DNA from 4 places in the Paenibacillus puldeungensis genome. Region 1 is predicted to be linked to each of the others. Evidence: riboswitches for the same ligand, from Rfam matches in the RefSeq annotation. Region 1 holds a riboswitch; each other region holds the start of a gene.
What was found. A riboswitch is a leader RNA that binds a small molecule or an ion and turns the genes downstream of it on or off. The one in region 1 is predicted to bind cyclic di-AMP.

Region 1 (3,955 bases):
CAAGGCCATGAGTTCCTCTTCCTGCCAGACCCCCTCCCTGGACTATTTCAAGGAGAATTAAGCGTCCGTGATTATCTCTTGCTGGACGAAGCGCTGATGCAAACTGCCTTCATGCAGTGGAAGAATGAATCCGACACCTTGCTGAGCGAACTTTGCACTCGCTTTTTGGATCGCAAATTGTATAAATATGTAGAACTTGAATCATGCGATGTAGATCGTATCCAGGATATTCGTCTCGCGTTTGCTGAGGCCGGATTAGATCCTGAATACGATTTGGAAATTGATTTTCCAAGCGATCTGCCGTATGATGTGTTCCGACCGGACGAAGCGTCCAAGGAAAAGCAAATTTTACTTTTGGATCATCAGAACAGGTTGCGGGAAATATCGGAAGTATCCGATATCGTTCGCTCCATTAGCGGGCTAAGACGAGGCAAAAATTATTTGTACTATCCTGATAATAAAATAAACGCAACTTTGGATCGTTTGCCTCGTGATATTGCCCAAATATTCGAACAGAAACGTTAGGAGGTACCTAAGGCTAATGCTTATTGATACACATACTCATCTGGACGCTCCGGAGTTTGATGACGATCGCGAGGAAACGATCGCACGGGCTTTGGAGCAAGGGGTTTCGCGGATGATCAACATCGGCTTTAACCGCGACACAATCCCTACAACCATGAAGCTCGCCGAATCGTATGATTTTATTTATGCGGCCGTCGGCTGGCATCCGCAGGATGCGATAACGATGCGCGAAGGGGATTTGGACTGGATTGCACAATTGTGCGAACACGAAAAAGTAGTTGCCATCGGGGAGATCGGGCTCGATTATTATTGGGATACGTCACCTAAAGATGTCCAACAGGACGTGTTCCGTAAGCAAATTGGACTAGCCCGAAGCCTCGGGATGCCAATTTGTATCCATAATCGGGATGCCCATGAGGATGTTGTCCGCATTCTTCGCGAAGAAAAGGCAAGCGAGATCGGCGGAGTTCTTCATTCTTTTTCAGGAAGCTGGGAAATCGCCAAAATGTGCCTGGATTTGGGGTTCCATTTATCTTTCGGTGGTCCGATCACGTTTAAAAATGCCAAAACTCCGAAAGAGGTTCTGATTAAGACGCCGATGGATCGATTATTGATCGAAACAGATTCCCCTTATCTCACACCGCACCCATATCGTGGGAAGAGGAATGAGTCGGCTAACGTTCGTTTGGTTGCGGAAGCAGCAGCAGAGCTTAAAGGGGTATCGGTGGAGGAAATCGCCGAAATTACAACCCGAAATGCACTGGAACGATTTGGAATCCCGAGTATTTCGGAGTAAAAGGGATGAAAAAAGGAGTATTTTCGAAAGATTAATGTATTTTAAACAATAAAAACGAGTTCATTACATTTTTTTAACCATTTTTTTAAAAAAACGTGGTTGATTCGTCCTTTACAACATGCATCGAAACAGGATAGAATTTTTTCAGTGATTGTTTTTGGCTCAGCTTGGAAGCTGAAACAGCCATTCAATCTCTGGTTCCATGAACCAGTCTCGCTGAATCTCCGAGAGGAGAACGGGGGAACCGATGCAGATCTGGATCAGTATGTTCTGGCCATTTCTGTAATTGATTTCTTTACAGAGTCTTAGGGGTGAATTCAAGGTCGTTGCGCCATGAGCGAATGACTGAGAACGGGCGGCTCTCTTTCGTCCGAATCCGACAGCTAACCTCGTAAGCGTAATAAGAGAGGTAACTCGTGCAGCTATTACACCAAGACGTTCAAGAAGCCACGAAGGAGTTCCTCTAACTCTTTCTTTGGCTTCTTTTGTTTTGAATAAAAGTAATAGGGTCATCATACTGTTGATAAACAGGAGGTGACAAATGCCGAACAGACTGGGGCAGGATGCGAAATGAGGGGAATCTTCACTCGTTTCGTAAAAAAACTGTAGTCACGTCAAACGTTATCATGCATCGACCTAGACGGCGGGACTATGAAGGAGGACGGAAGAAATGGGCATTTTCCACAAAGGGGAGACCCATGAATCACGCTCATCCAGCATGTCTTACGCAATGCGATGGAAGCATGAGAATTTACGCCAGATTACGCTCGTCGGCGTTCTGGCCATCGCGGTAATCTTCATCATCCTGATCTGGCTTTTCGGCCAAGATCATAAAAAAGTATCGCTGGTTGTTGACGGTAAAGCGCAAGCCGTTGAGACCAAGGAATCAAAGGTAGCAGAGGTGCTGAACGAACAATCCATTCAGCTCCATCCGAAAGATACCATTTCGCGGCCACTGAACAGCTCACTTGGTGACGGGGACCGTATCGTCATCGTACGCGCGGTGCCGGTTAAAGTGAGTTTGGATGGAACCACAAAGGTTCATTTCACAACAAAAGCCAAAGTTGAGGATGCCGTTTCTGAACTTGGTGTGAGGCTGCAGAAGGACGATAAGGTAACCCCTGCCTTGGACAGTGAGGTTTCGGCCAATCTAAATATCCAAATCGTTCGGGTCAACAAGCAAACCGTGCAGAAGAAAGAAGCTATACCCTTTAAGGTCGTAAAGAAGGAAGATGCTACTCTTCTAAAGGGCAAAACCAAGGTTGTCCAACAAGGCAGCCAAGGGTTGGTTATTCACAGCATAGAGAAAGTTTTTGAAGACGGAAAGTTTGTGGCGAAGCGTTGGGTAGGAAAAGCGGTATCCAAAAACGCCAAGCCAAAAATCGTTGCGGTCGGTACGAAGCAGCCGACAGCCGTTCTGTCTGCCAGCATTACGCGTAAAGCGGGGGCGGTAAGTATCGGCGGTTTGACGACCAAGGGCGGCGTCTCATTTAAATATAAAAAGGCACTGAAGAACGTCACTCTGACTGCCTATTCGGCTGAGGAGGACGGTATTGGCACCCGCACCGCTTCCGGCACTCGAGTAGCGGAAGGCAGAACGATAGCCGTCGATAAGGATGTCGTTCCACTCGGCTGGTGGGTATTCATAGAGGGCATCGGTTTCCGTAAAGCGGAAGATACCGGTGGGGCCATCAATGGCCACAAAATCGACGTGTATTATGACACGTTAAAAGCGGCAAATCATTTCGGCAAGAAGAAGGGGCGCACGGTATACGTAATCGGTCCGACGAAGCCGGAATTGAACTAACCTTGTTTTACTTTGCATGGGGAATGAGATACTATTAGGATGATGAATAAGACATTGGATTAGAAGAGGATTTATTCCTCTTCTTTTTGTTATTAGAAGGGAAGACGGATCATGATTAAAGAGGTCATCGTGGTAGAGGGCCGGGATGACACCGTTGCGGTAAAGCGAGCGGTTGAGGCGGATACGATTGAGACTGGGGGCTCGGCGATTAACGAGATGACGTTGAAGAAAATCGCCTTGGCCCAGGAGCGGCGCGGAGTGATCATTTTTACCGATCCCGATCATGCAGGGGAGCGAATCCGTAAAATTATCGCAAATCGGGTTCCTGGCTGCAAACATGCATTCCTGCGCGAGGCTGACGCGACCAAGCGGGGGGATATCGGCATCGAGAACGCCTCGCCGGAAGCGATCCGTGAAGCACTTTCCAAGGTGCGAAGTGAAGCTCCGGGAGTAGAAGGGCATATCGATTGGGAAGACTTGATGGAGGCGGGGCTGATCGTTCACCCGCATGCAGCCGCAAGACGCAAAGCACTCGGCGAGATGCTGGGGATCGGATACTGCAACGGTAAGCAGCTCCATAAGCGGTTGACGGTATTTAGAATTAGCCGTGATGAGTTTGCCGCTGCACTCTCAGAGCTTACGGACAAAGGGGTATTATAGGCCATGAGTACAAGGGAAGATATATCTACGCCGCGCCGAACGAAGGAAATTATACAGCGGCACGGGTTTGCATTTAAAAAAAGCTTGGGGCAAAACTTCTTGATCGACCAAAATATTTTGAACAAGATCGTTACTGCCGCCGGTTTGGATAAAACAAAAGGTGCACT
Region 2 (3,955 bases), on a different contig from region 1:
TGCTTAGTGCCGAGTCCGAGGAGTTTTCTTCCTCTACCGAAGTCGTTAAACAGGAGATCGACCGTCTTGCCTCTGCTGTCGCTGCTTTTCCAGGTACCATTGTTCTGGTAACCAATGAGGTAGGAAGCGGGATCGTCCCGGAATATCCGTTAGGAAGGCTGTACCGTGATTTAGCAGGAATGCTGAACCAGACAATCGCCGACATTTCGGATCAGTTTTTTCTCGTTACTGCCGGAATTCCCATTGAATTAAAAAGCAGGGAGTATCGATTATGAGCCGGAAGGATCGTCCGATATTAGCTGCCTTTCAATTTTTGTCCAGGTTTCCGATCCGTGTGGAGCTCGATTTTACGCCCGATCTGCTGCGCAGAAGCGCAAAGTACTATCCGCTTGTGGGAGCGGTGATCGGATTACTGATCTGGGCTGCAGCCGCTATATTCTCTTTGGCGCTCCCTGCGCTCCCTGCTGCGGTCCTGACACTCGTAGTTTGGGTATGGATTACCGGCGGGCTTCATTTGGACGGCTGGATGGACACCGCCGACGGATTGCTCAGCTATAGATCCCGGGATAAAATGCTGGAAATTATGAAGGATAGCCGAGTCGGTGCGATGGGAGTAATGGCTTGCGTATTGCTGCTACTTCTCAAAATGTCGCTTATTGTCTCCTTGCTGGAAAAAGGCCCCTTTTACACCGGGCTGGCCTTCATGACGGCACCAGTATGGAGCCGATGGTTCATGACTTGGGCGATGCGGACATGGCCTAAGGCCCGGCAGGGTGAAGGCCTAGCTAGTCATTTTCAGGGTTTTGAAACCCGTGCTGCTGTCCATTCTGGCGTGCTCGCATTCCTGCTATCGGCATCAGGTATGCTGCTGGCAGAAATCTCTTTGGTGGGGAGAGGGACTGAGCTACCCTGGCTGCAGCTGCTCTTCTATTTTTTGCTCCACCCTATACTTGCTTGGGGGATGGGGACCTGGGCAGCCCGCCGCATAAACGCAAAACTTGGCGGATTAACCGGCGATACCTATGGGGCATTGAACGAAGGACTGGAGGTCTTATTGCTCCTTTTCGCAGTGATTTTGTTTCGGTGATACGCGACCTTAACAACAAACTTTGACAACGCCTCCAAATTTGAGTTAACATAATAATACGCTTAGTTTTCGATGAGTAAAGTCGAAAAGCGGGGGAACCAATCATTGGGGCGAATCGTTTACATCAGAACGTAGGGATCCATCTTTCCCGAGCCCGTCAGCTAACCTCGTTTGCAGTGGATGGGTCATAATTCCTCATATTTTCAGTCATCCATCATTGACCCTTTTTATAGGGTCTTTTTGTTTTTTTATAAGACCTCTCACCGCGAAATTAAGGCGGAGTGCTATATCATTCACTGCGATTGGTTTCTCGCTTCTCTTCATTACGAATCGTCACATTCAAAGGAGGAGATCGAGCATGGCACAGCCCAAGTTTATTACCGACATTGAAAAGGTGAAACAGTTATTCGAACATGAGCGTGAAGAACTACGTCCCATCACCGACAAATTCGTATTTCGAGCAAACGACTATTATCTGAAACTCATTGACTGGAATGATCCTGAGGATCCGATCCGCAAGCTGGTTATCCCAAACACGGGAGAACTCAAGGAGTATGGGCGCTGGGATGCCTCCGACGAAGCCGCCAATTATGTTGTTCCTGGCTGCCAGCACAAATATCGGACAACTGCTTTGTTAATCGTGTCCGAGGTATGTGGTTCATACTGTCGATACTGTTTCCGAAAACGGCTGTTCCGCAATGATGTGAAGGAAGCGATGTCCGACGTGACTCCAGGCATTGAGTATATTGCTAACCACCCCGAAATTAACAATGTACTTCTGACTGGCGGCGACAGTCTCATTCTTGCCACAAAGAAGCTTCGTACCATACTGGAGAAACTACGGTCCATCGAGCATGTTAAAATCATACGCCTCGGCTCCAAAATTCCGGTGTTCAATCCAATGCGCATTTACGAAGATCCCGAGCTGCTCGAGCTAATCAAGGAATTCTCGAGCGTGGAGAAGCGGATTTATGTCATGGCTCATATTAACCATCCCCGCGAAATTACGCCGGAGGCCGTACGTGGTTTTCAAGCGCTGCATGATGCCGGAGCGATCGTCGTTAATCAAACACCAATTCTTAAAGGCATTAACGATGATTCTGCCGTTCTAGGAGATCTGCTAGACCGCTTATCTTGGGCAGGCGTGACACCGTATTATTTTTTCATCAACCGCCCAGTGGCCGGAAACTCTGATTTTGTTATCCCGCTTAAACGGGCATACAGCCTTGTGGAGGAAGCCAAAGCACGAACTTCAGGGCTTGGGAAACGCGTTCGTCTATCCATGAGTCATGCCTCGGGCAAAATAGAGATATTGGCGATTGAAAACGGTCAAGCCTATTTGAAGTATCACCAATCCCGCGATAACGAATACGGCAAGTTTATGGTGCTAGAATGCCCGGACGATGCCGCATGGTTTGATGATCTGCCGGGGAGCGGGGCGTACTGGAGGAAACCGGAGAGTAAGAAGGATAGCTGCCAGACTGCGCTTGAACTATCAGATATTGGCGTGTAGGGCTCAAACGCAAATATATAATGTATCAAAAAAGACGTACTCCCTTGACCGGCTTCGGTGCATGGAGTACGTCTTCTACTGGTAATCAGCAATTGTGCCAGCTACACTTGAAACTTCCCAATGGACTCTCTTAGGGACAAAGCTTGCTCATGCAGCGAGCGAACTGTTTTGGCGTGTGATTCCATTTCGCTGAGCTGTTGCTCGGAATATTTCGAAATTTGTTCCATGTTCTCAAGCGATTTGGCTGTAATGTTTGCCGATTCCTCTACAGAGGCGGTGACTTCCTCCGTACCGGCGGACACCTCTTGCGTAGAGGCGGATACAGATTGGATCGTCAAATTGATATTGTCAATGAGCCGGGTTAATTGTTCGAAGGCAAGCCCAGCTTTCTTTACCCGGTCGGTACCGGACACAATTTCTTGACTGGCGCGGTGCATAGCGTTGACAGAGTTTTCCGATTCCTCGCGAATGCTCAGCAAATATTCCCCGATTTCTTCCATGGCGAGGCGCGATTGCTCAGCCAGCTTCCGCACTTCCTCGGCCACGACGGCAAATCCCTTGCCGTTTTCACCGGCTCGAGCCGCTTCGATCGCAGCGTTTAAGGCAAGAATATTAATCTGCTTCGTGATTTCAGTAATCGTTCCGACCACACTCGCAATGGATTCAGAGCGTTCGTTCAAAACACGGATGTGCGTCAGGGTTTGATCTGCAGCATCTTCAACCTGCTGCATTTGCAGCACTGCGGTTTGTGCAAGGTCATTGCCATCTCCAGCTTCCTTGGCGGCTTGACCGATCCGTTCGGTAACCTCTGCAGAAGAGGTTGCAATGTGCTGAACTCCTTCAGAAATTTCCTCCATGGCTCGTGCATTCTCCGCCGCAGCCGAGGCAATCATTATGCTCCCTGATTCAATTTCACGCGTGGCTGCATTAGAGCGGGTGATCAAGTCCTCGAAGGTAGTAACTGATTTCGCCAGGTGATCCGAGCCGCTCACAACGGTTTGAGATGTTTCCATGACTTTAGAGAACATCTCTTTAAGCTGATTCGACATCGTACGGAAGCCACTGGCTAATTGTGCGACTTCATCATGACCGACAACCTCAATGTTTTGGCGAAAATCGCCACTAGCCATTTTTTCGGTAACTGCTACCAGCTTCTTGATTGACTTGGTGACGCGGCTGCTGTTTATGTATGCGACGATAAGACCGACGACAATGACAAATACCGTAATTGCGCTACAAATCCAAAAGATTTCGCTCCGCTTCTCTTCAATAAAAGTAGCATCAAGACCTACAGCCAGCAGCAATTCACTGCCGGGGATTGCGATATAAGCCGTTTTATGTGACCCATACTTGTC
Region 3 (3,955 bases), on a different contig from region 1:
CATGCACATGGTCTTCGGTTCGCAGCGGCATGTAGTGTCCCGAAGAGTCTCTCAGGGTATGGGTTCCGTATCCAACTGCTTCGCCATGATCGAACGCCAGCTTCGCAATCACTTTTTCCGTTTCACCCTGTCCCCAATCACTATGAACGTCGGAACGGTGGGTTAGCACCAGATTGTTCTGTTCATCCGGCAAATAAATTGCGTTCTCCGAACCTATGGTTTGTGAAACTTGCCGGGAGACATTGTCTAACAAGGAGTGAATGTCTGTAATATTGCTCATCTGCTGGCTGAGCTCATAAAGTACGGCTGTGTGCGCCTCCCTCTGCTTGGAGTAGAGCAGTTGCCGTTTCAGCTTTACCGCCAGGCTGGCCGTTAACGTGGCGACTGCCAAATAAACGCCGAATGAAATTAAATAGCGCAAGTCCGTTATACCGAAACTCAGAAAGGGAGAAACGAAGAAGAAATCGAAAGCCAGAACCCCCAAAACGGCTGCGTACAAAGCAGGACGTAGTCCCCAAAAGGCGGCGCTTAGAAGTACAGGTAGCAAAAAAAGAAGCGCTACATTGACTAAATCAAAAGCAAGACCGAATGGATGCATTGCGACGGTCATGCAAGCGATGAGCAGTGTGATGCTTACATAAGGCATCCAGATCGTTTTCAGCTTGTGCATTTTGTGCATTTTTACCCCTTCCTGTCTGTCATGTATCCGTTCCTACTATAAGTTTAGGGTAATGTAAAAAAGAAATAAAATAAACCGGTTATAGGTGTAAAAATTCCATAAAAATGCGTGAAAAGTCCTATAATCATGAGTATTTGAGAGAAAATTGAAGATTCTCCGTTTTGATAACGCTAACTTAATCTTAATATTCCATATTTCAACGAATATTCGAACTGTGACGTTTTACAAAAAAAATTCCGAAGAGTAAGATACGGTCCATGAGTTGAATTGCTATTCGATTCTGAATTGGGGTGCCGATCAAAAACGGGGGAGTAAACGGACTGAAAGCTTGTGTGTGAGAGCAAGTTGATCAGAACTGTTTGGGACGGATTTCTTCGCTCATGAATCATTTAAACCGAAGATAGGGCGTCTCTCACCGCCCGAAGCCGTCAGCTAACCCGCAGGCGAAACGAAGCATGTTTTTTTGAGGGAGAGGATGAATCAACCGCTTGTAATTGATTTTTATAAATAATGATTTATAAACGCTGAGTCCTTGATGTTAAGGAACGGGGGAACCAATGGAAGCCGCAATCGGCTTCATGGGGTGAATCACCAGGCACTTTCGGTGCAGGGTGTAGGGCGACTCTCACGCCCGAATCCGTCAGCTAACCTCGTAAGCGTATTGGAGAGGCAACATTTGTCGCGAGCCGATCAGGATGACTGCGTCATGATCAAGAAGCCGCGGAAAAGGTTCCTCTTTTCCAAAGCTTCTTTTTTGTTGCCTTTTTCCTTGATTAGGAGGAGGAGCGCATGGAGAAAAGCCGTATTTTAGTGGCCGCTTCAAATAAAGCGGGGAGAAACTTCATTCGGTTGCTTATGCATCAAAACGTTCCGGTAGCAGCCTTAACCAATAACAAAAGGGAAGAAAAGCTGCTGAGGGAAATCGGAGTAAATGAGATTTTGCGTGTAAGTACTACCCGTAATAAGGCAGGGGAGATGCCTGTATTTCCGATCGGGCGAGTTTTCATTTTTGAGTCCAGTCTACCGTTGAGCTGCCAGTATTTGCAGTTTGTTGCCCGGTTTTCCTGCAAAGCGACAACTGTTGTGACGACCACGTGGCATCCCGAGGCGATTTATAAAAAACTCGGTGCTTCCTATGTGGTATACACAAAAAACGGGGAAGTCGGGTTTCTACTCAGCGATCTGACTGATTAACTATTGGAGGAGTGTCGTGATGCTGGATATTGGGATGATACTAACGTTGACCGCAGCCTTCGCGCTTGTGATCGGGTTTGTCGTTTGGTGCGGAAGAACGATAGAGGATGCGGGAGGCGAACGCGAATGACAATCGTGTTGATTTTCACGCTTGCATTGCTGATCTACCTGATCTATGCCTTGCTTCATCCGGAAAAGTTTTAATGAGTTTTTTTAGTGGGAGGAACGGTCATGGATATATTTCAAATTGTAATTGTGATCGGCATCTTGATGCTGATTGCCAAACCGCTCGGGAATTATTTGTATCACGTCTTCTCTAACGAACCTAATCGTACGGATAAAATATTTGGGTGGGCCGAGAAGCCTATCTATGCGATCATCGGGTTGAAGAATCGCGCGGGCATGAGCTGGAAGCGGTACGCGGTTAGCTTTATCGCAACCAACTTCGTACTCGTCGCGGTAAGTTACTTGCTGCTGCGGGTGCAGAGCGGCTTGCCGCTTAATCCGAACGATACCGGCAATATGGAGCCAACGCTGGTGCTGAACACGGTTATAAGCTTCATTACGAACACAAACCTGCAGCATTACAGCGGCGAGACAGGGCTGACCTATTTCACTCAAATGGCCGTGATCATGATGATGATGTTTACGTCAGCAGCTACCGGCTTCTCGGTAGCGGTCGCGTTTGTCCGGGGCATTACAAGCAAGGGCAAGACGCTGGGTAACTTCTTTGAGGATTTCGTCAAGGCGCATACGCGGATTTTTTTTCCGCTGGCGGTGATCGTCACGCTCGTGCTGGTCGCGCTGCAGGTACCGCAGACGCTTGATCCTACGCTGACGGTAACGACGCTGCAGGGTACGACGCAGCATATCGCCATCGGGCCTATCGCCTCGCTGGAGTCGATCAAGCATTTGGGTACCAACGGCGGCGGCTTCATGGGTGCCAACTCGGCGCATCCGTTTGAGAATCCGAGCCCGCTGACCAATGTGATCGAGATCCTGTCGATGTGGTCGTTGCCCGCGGCGCTGCCTTTTATGTACGGCAGATTCGCAAAGAGCCGCAAGCAGGGGTGGGTTATATTCTCGGCGATGATGGTTTTGTTCCTCGTATTCCTTACCGTTGTCTATACAGCCGAGAAGAGCGGCAATCCGGCGCTGAACGCGTTTGGTATCGATGCTTCACAGGGCAGCATGGAGGGGAAAGAGGTACGCTTCGGCATTGCCCAATCTGCGCTGTTCACTACCGTGACGACGGCAGCGACGACCGGCACGGTCAACAATATGCACGATACGCTGACCCCGCTCGGCGGTCTGGTGCCGCTGGCGGAGATGATGCTGAACGTCGTATTCGGCGGAAAAGGCGTCGGACTGGTCAATATGCTGATGTATGCCATACTCGCCGTATTCATCTGCGGACTGATGGTCGGCCGCACGCCGGAGTTCCTTGGCCGCAAGATTGAGCCGCGTGAGATGAAGCTGATCGCGATTGCGATTCTGGTGCATCCGTTCATTATTCTGGCGCCGACGGCAATCGCCTTCCTGACCGATCTCGGCCAGGGGGCAATATCGAATCCCGGCTTCCACGGCATCTCGCAGGTGCTGTACGAATATACATCGTCGGCCGCAAACAACGGCTCCGGCTTCGAGGGGCTGGCGGACAATACGCCGTTTTGGAACATTACGACCGGTCTTGTGATGTTTTTCGGGCGATATATATCGATGATCGCGATGCTCGCCGTTGCCGGATCGCTGACGCGCAAGCAATGGGTGCCGGAGACGATCGGCACGTTCCGCACGGATAACGTGCTGTTCACGGTCCTGTTGATCGGCACCGTCATTTTGATCGGCGCGCTGACCTTCCTGCCGGTGATTGCCCTGGGGCCGGTCGCTGAGCATCTGACGATTCGCTAATAAGAAATGGGGTGAAGTTGCCATGAACGAAAGACGTAAAAAAAGCATGTTCTCCGGTCCGCTTGTCGCACAAGCCTTGAAGGCGAGCGTCATCAAGCTGAATCCGGCCGTTATGATGAAAAATCCCGTGATGTTCGTCGTCGAGGTTGGCACGGTCATCGTGCTGCTGAT
Region 4 (3,955 bases), on a different contig from region 1:
AGATTTGATCGGTGTCACATTGGCTCAGGTTAAGGATTTTCAACAGCATCGAAAATTGTCGGTAAACCTTCCTGAATCGGCCCCTATCGTATCGGGAGATGAAGTATTGCTCGAGCAAATGCTGGTCAATGTGGTCAGCAATGCGATTAAATATAGCCCGGATTACAGCGAAATCGGCATTGCTGTGTCGTCTGTAGAAGACAACCTTGTTATTTCCATCTCTGATCAAGGAATCGGACTCAAGAATGATGAATATACGAAGATATTTGAAAAATTTTATCGAGCAAACGCAAACAAGAAAATAACCGGTACAGGATTGGGACTCGCCATTTGTAAGGGAATCGTGGAGCTGCACAATGGAACTATTACAGCAAAGCCGAATGAACCGCAAGGGATCGTAATTACGATAACGCTGCCCTTAAGCAAGCAGTATGGAATATATTCTGAACCGCAAGGAAAAGGGGCGGAGAATGATGACCATAAATAATCATGGATCTCGTATATTAATTGTCGATGACGAACCTCAAATTCGTAAACTTCTGAAAGTGACCTTACAGGCGCATCAATATTCAATTCACGAAGCGTCTACAGGAGAGGAAGGTGTGCTGCAAGCCTCTTTGGCTCATCCGGATCTGATCGTGCTTGATCTCGGACTGCCGGACATGCCCGGTATGGAGGTGTTAGCCCGCATACGGGACTGGTCAAACGTGCCGATCATTGTACTGACGGCCAAAGACAGAGAGGAAGACAAGATCGTGGCATTGGACAACGGCGCCGACGATTATGTGACCAAGCCATTCAGCATGGGTGAACTGGTTGCCAGAATTCGTGTGGCCCTGCGTCATGCAGCTAAATCGGCAAACGAACCTATCCTTCAGCTTGGCGAACTAACCATCGATTTGGCGCAGCGAATTGTAGAATTGAATGGAGAACGCATTAAGCTGACTCCGACAGAATATGACCTTCTGAAGGTTCTAGCCTCCAACGCCGGAAAGATCGTAACGCAGCGGCAATTGCTTCAGCAGGTTTGGGGCAGCCATTATGATGAGTCCGAAAGCCACTACCTGAGGGTATACATCGGACACCTGCGTAAGAAACTGGAAAAGGACTCGACGCAGCCCAAATTAATCGTTACGGAGCCCGGAATCGGATATCGTCTTCTTCCTCAGGAATAGAGCTGAAATCTTAGCTATCGTGAGTAAGATGCACGAGAAATGTTCATAAATGTATTTTTTTCTCATTTCATTTGTACTGAAGCTTGAATTTCCTTTTTCTTTATCTTCAGGCATCTTTCGGCGCTTTTACAAAAGGATTTGAGAAGTAGTATGATTCGGTTTAAACGAACGCTGAATTCCCGTTATACGGGAAGCGGGGGAACCATCGGATCGCAAGGTACGGTCCATTTGGGGTGAATCCGAAAAGAGACGACTTTCCGTCTCATAAGGTAGGGCGACTCTCACCGCCCGAATCCGGCAGCTAACCTCGTAAGCGTAGCAGAGAGAACCTTTATTTTGCCATGCTTTTGCGCCAGGCTTTTTTGCCTGTCCTCGCAGACCGCAGCAGAGGTTTGTTCTCTGTCTGTGGTTTTTTTCTGTAATCATACGGCCAAAAGAACTTTATTACGTTCTAAGCCGACGGAGGACCAATAAACATGAGGGCTTATTATTTGGGGACACATCGGGATCTGCTGGACCCGGTTAGTTTGCGTTATCTGCGTTTCGGAGCGCTTTGGTATGAGGAACACGGCCAAAGATTGGTCGTCGGCTATGGTTTTGGTGAAAGCAAAATCGAGATCCTTCGCCAATTCGGTGCTCAGGCATCCTGCCAAGCATGCATGGATATGGAGATCGTGCATGAGATCTATCAAAAAATCAGAAAACAACAGCAGGAACAAGATTGGTCCGAACACCGACAGCTTCCGCTTCTATCCGCTTTTAAAAAACCATGGAGGAATATGTCTTCAGGCTGGTACGTCTTAAAATTTCAAAAATCATTTCCTGTTCATTTATCCATTGTTCACAAAACAAAATATACCGTATGGATTGAGCATTCTGCCGTTTGTGAAAACGAAGCGGAAATCCAATGTTGCATTGAAAAAGCTGCGGCAGCTCACCATATTGACCTTAAATGGGTGGAAGGTTGGGGAGGAAAGCGGAATGGTTAAAAATCAGCTCAATTCCGACTCGGCCTTTTTTCCGTCATGGTCGACCGTAATTTGCCGAATCCATCGTCTATCAATTAATCTTAAAGGAGACAATATAAGAATCGAGCTACAGGGGACGGAAAGAGGTCATAAAGATGAACACCAAATATTTGGCAAGCATCTCGCTATTCATTATGTTTTGCGGCTTTATAGGCACATTATTATTACCCCAATCTACTTTTATTCTATTGTTGAAGGGGAGCTTTGAGGCAGGTCTGGTAGGGGGCATGGCCGATTGGTTTGCGGTTACTGCATTATTTCGCCATCCACTAGGTATCCCTATCCCCCATACTTCGTTATTACTAAAAAATAAAAACAAAATTACACGTTCGTTGATTTCCGCCGTTGAGAATGAGCTTTTAAATAAGCAAAGCATTGAAGCCAAGCTTCGGTCCGTTCACGTTTTGGAAACGTCATTCTTCATGCTAGCCAAATTACTGAGCAGGAAGAAAACCAGATTGGGCATACTGAATTTCTGCGAAACGCTGCTGCGGCAGCTGCCGGCAGAGAAATGCGTTCCGTATCTACAAAACGGATTATCCGTCTGGCTTAGTAAAGTTGATATTAGCTCCGCAACGAAAAATGTCTATCTGCAAGCCGTACGTTCCGGATACGATTACAAGGTTATCGACCTCGCGGCCACGGGACTAATCAAGTGGCTGGAGCAGGAGAATACAGGGGCACTCCTCGGCAGCATGGCGTACCGGAAATTATCGGAAATGAAAAGCAAAGGAATCAAAGGATTTTTCCTTCAGGCTGTAACAGGCTTTTTGACTGAAGATAAACTAGGTGTAATTCTGCAGGATTTGTCTCTTTCGGCGGCAAAAGAACTTATGGACGAGGCTAATCCTCTGCGCGAAAAGCTCATTCAGGAGCTGCGCAGCACATTGCTTCGGCTCATTGAAGATGAAGATAAGCTGCAGACTATCCGGAATTGGACTATAAATCAAATACAAGAAGAGTATGGAACGAATTTTCTGGCTTCAAGCATTGAAAACTTACGGGCGGCGGCGCTTGAGAGACTGGAGGAAGAACGCATAGCCGGGGGGCGCAAAATCTTTACGCTATACGGTTCCTTAATCCGGTTCATCAAGAGTCGCAAGCCGGAGGTTCTCGCGTCCATGGAGGACCGTCTTACGCAGTATTTGATCAATCTGGCGGCTTCGAATCATCATCTTATAGGTCAATTGGTAAAGGATAACCTGGACCAAATGGACGATGAGTCTTTAGTGATAATGCTTGAGGAAAAGCTTGGAAAAGACTTGCAATGGATTCGCGTCAATGGAGCCCTTTGCGGTTTTATACTGGGTTTTATGCTCACTTTAGTTTCCCTTATGATTTCGAGATAGCGCCAAAGGGTAGAAAAATGGTAGAAGTTTTGCTTCGGCAGACAAAAAACGCGGCCCCCGAAAACCTCGAAGACCGCGTTCTGCTTAGATTGTTTAGGATGCTGGTGAAGGGATTCGAACCCCCGACCTACGCATTACGAATGCGTTGCTCTACCAGCTGAGCTACACCAGCGAAAAACTTTTTTAGCGTGAAACAAAGACTATTATACCGCTTCTGAAAAATAATGCAAGAACTAATTCCTGGAAGTCGGGTGTTTTCTCCCTACCTGCCCACAAGAACTATAATTTTTCGCGTACGGAACGCAGCTTCTGTTCGGATGAGCTTGCTTTATCCCGGCGGTCATCGATTTTAATCGACGTTGATACACGACCAGCCCCGGCTTGGAAAGGTGCTTCGTGAATC

Region 2: linked by a shared signal. The riboswitch ahead of ACFQ3W_RS22290 (KamA family radical SAM protein) and the one ahead of ACFQ3W_RS25315 (ubiquitin-like domain-containing protein) in region 1 are both predicted to bind cyclic di-AMP.
Region 3: linked by a shared signal. The riboswitch ahead of ACFQ3W_RS13670 (hypothetical protein) and the one ahead of ACFQ3W_RS25315 (ubiquitin-like domain-containing protein) in region 1 are both predicted to bind cyclic di-AMP.
Region 4: linked by a shared signal. The riboswitch ahead of ACFQ3W_RS13655 (hypothetical protein) and the one ahead of ACFQ3W_RS25315 (ubiquitin-like domain-containing protein) in region 1 are both predicted to bind cyclic di-AMP.

What each region holds. Positions count from the first base shown of each region.
Region 1 covers NZ_JBHTLM010000035.1:15,765-19,719, forward strand. The annotation lists gene ACFQ3W_RS25305 (HD domain-containing protein) at 1-525, shown strand, start outside; gene ACFQ3W_RS25310 (TatD family hydrolase) at 542-1,321, shown strand; cyclic di-AMP (ydaO/yuaA leader) riboswitch at 1,526-1,735, shown strand; gene ACFQ3W_RS25315 (ubiquitin-like domain-containing protein) at 1,992-3,128, shown strand; gene rnmV (ribonuclease M5) at 3,240-3,788, shown strand; gene rsmA (16S rRNA (adenine(1518)-N(6)/adenine(1519)-N(6))-dimethyltransferase RsmA) at 3,792-3,955, shown strand, end outside.
Region 2 covers NZ_JBHTLM010000023.1:44,540-48,494, reverse strand. The annotation lists gene cobU (bifunctional adenosylcobinamide kinase/adenosylcobinamide-phosphate guanylyltransferase) at 1-275, shown strand, start outside; gene cobS (adenosylcobinamide-GDP ribazoletransferase) at 272-1,087, shown strand; cyclic di-AMP (ydaO/yuaA leader) riboswitch at 1,137-1,278, shown strand; gene ACFQ3W_RS22290 (KamA family radical SAM protein) at 1,446-2,600, shown strand; gene ACFQ3W_RS22285 (methyl-accepting chemotaxis protein) at 2,702-3,955, opposite strand, start outside.
Region 3 covers NZ_JBHTLM010000009.1:28,728-32,682, forward strand. The annotation lists gene ACFQ3W_RS13665 (ATP-binding protein) at 1-679, opposite strand, end outside; cyclic di-AMP (ydaO/yuaA leader) riboswitch at 1,192-1,353, shown strand; gene ACFQ3W_RS13670 (hypothetical protein) at 1,469-1,873, shown strand; gene kdpF (K(+)-transporting ATPase subunit F) at 2,000-2,077, shown strand; gene kdpA (potassium-transporting ATPase subunit KdpA) at 2,105-3,784, shown strand; gene kdpB (potassium-transporting ATPase subunit KdpB) at 3,807-3,955, shown strand, end outside.
Region 4 covers NZ_JBHTLM010000009.1:24,373-28,327, reverse strand. The annotation lists gene ACFQ3W_RS13665 (ATP-binding protein) at 1-487, shown strand, start outside; gene ACFQ3W_RS13660 (response regulator) at 474-1,175, shown strand; cyclic di-AMP (ydaO/yuaA leader) riboswitch at 1,335-1,506, shown strand; gene ACFQ3W_RS13655 (hypothetical protein) at 1,652-2,164, shown strand; gene ACFQ3W_RS13650 (hypothetical protein) at 2,157-2,411, shown strand; gene ACFQ3W_RS13645 (DUF445 domain-containing protein) at 2,299-3,552, shown strand; tRNA gene ACFQ3W_RS13640 (tRNA-Thr) at 3,652-3,724, opposite strand; gene ACFQ3W_RS13635 (MTH1187 family thiamine-binding protein) at 3,832-3,955, opposite strand, start outside.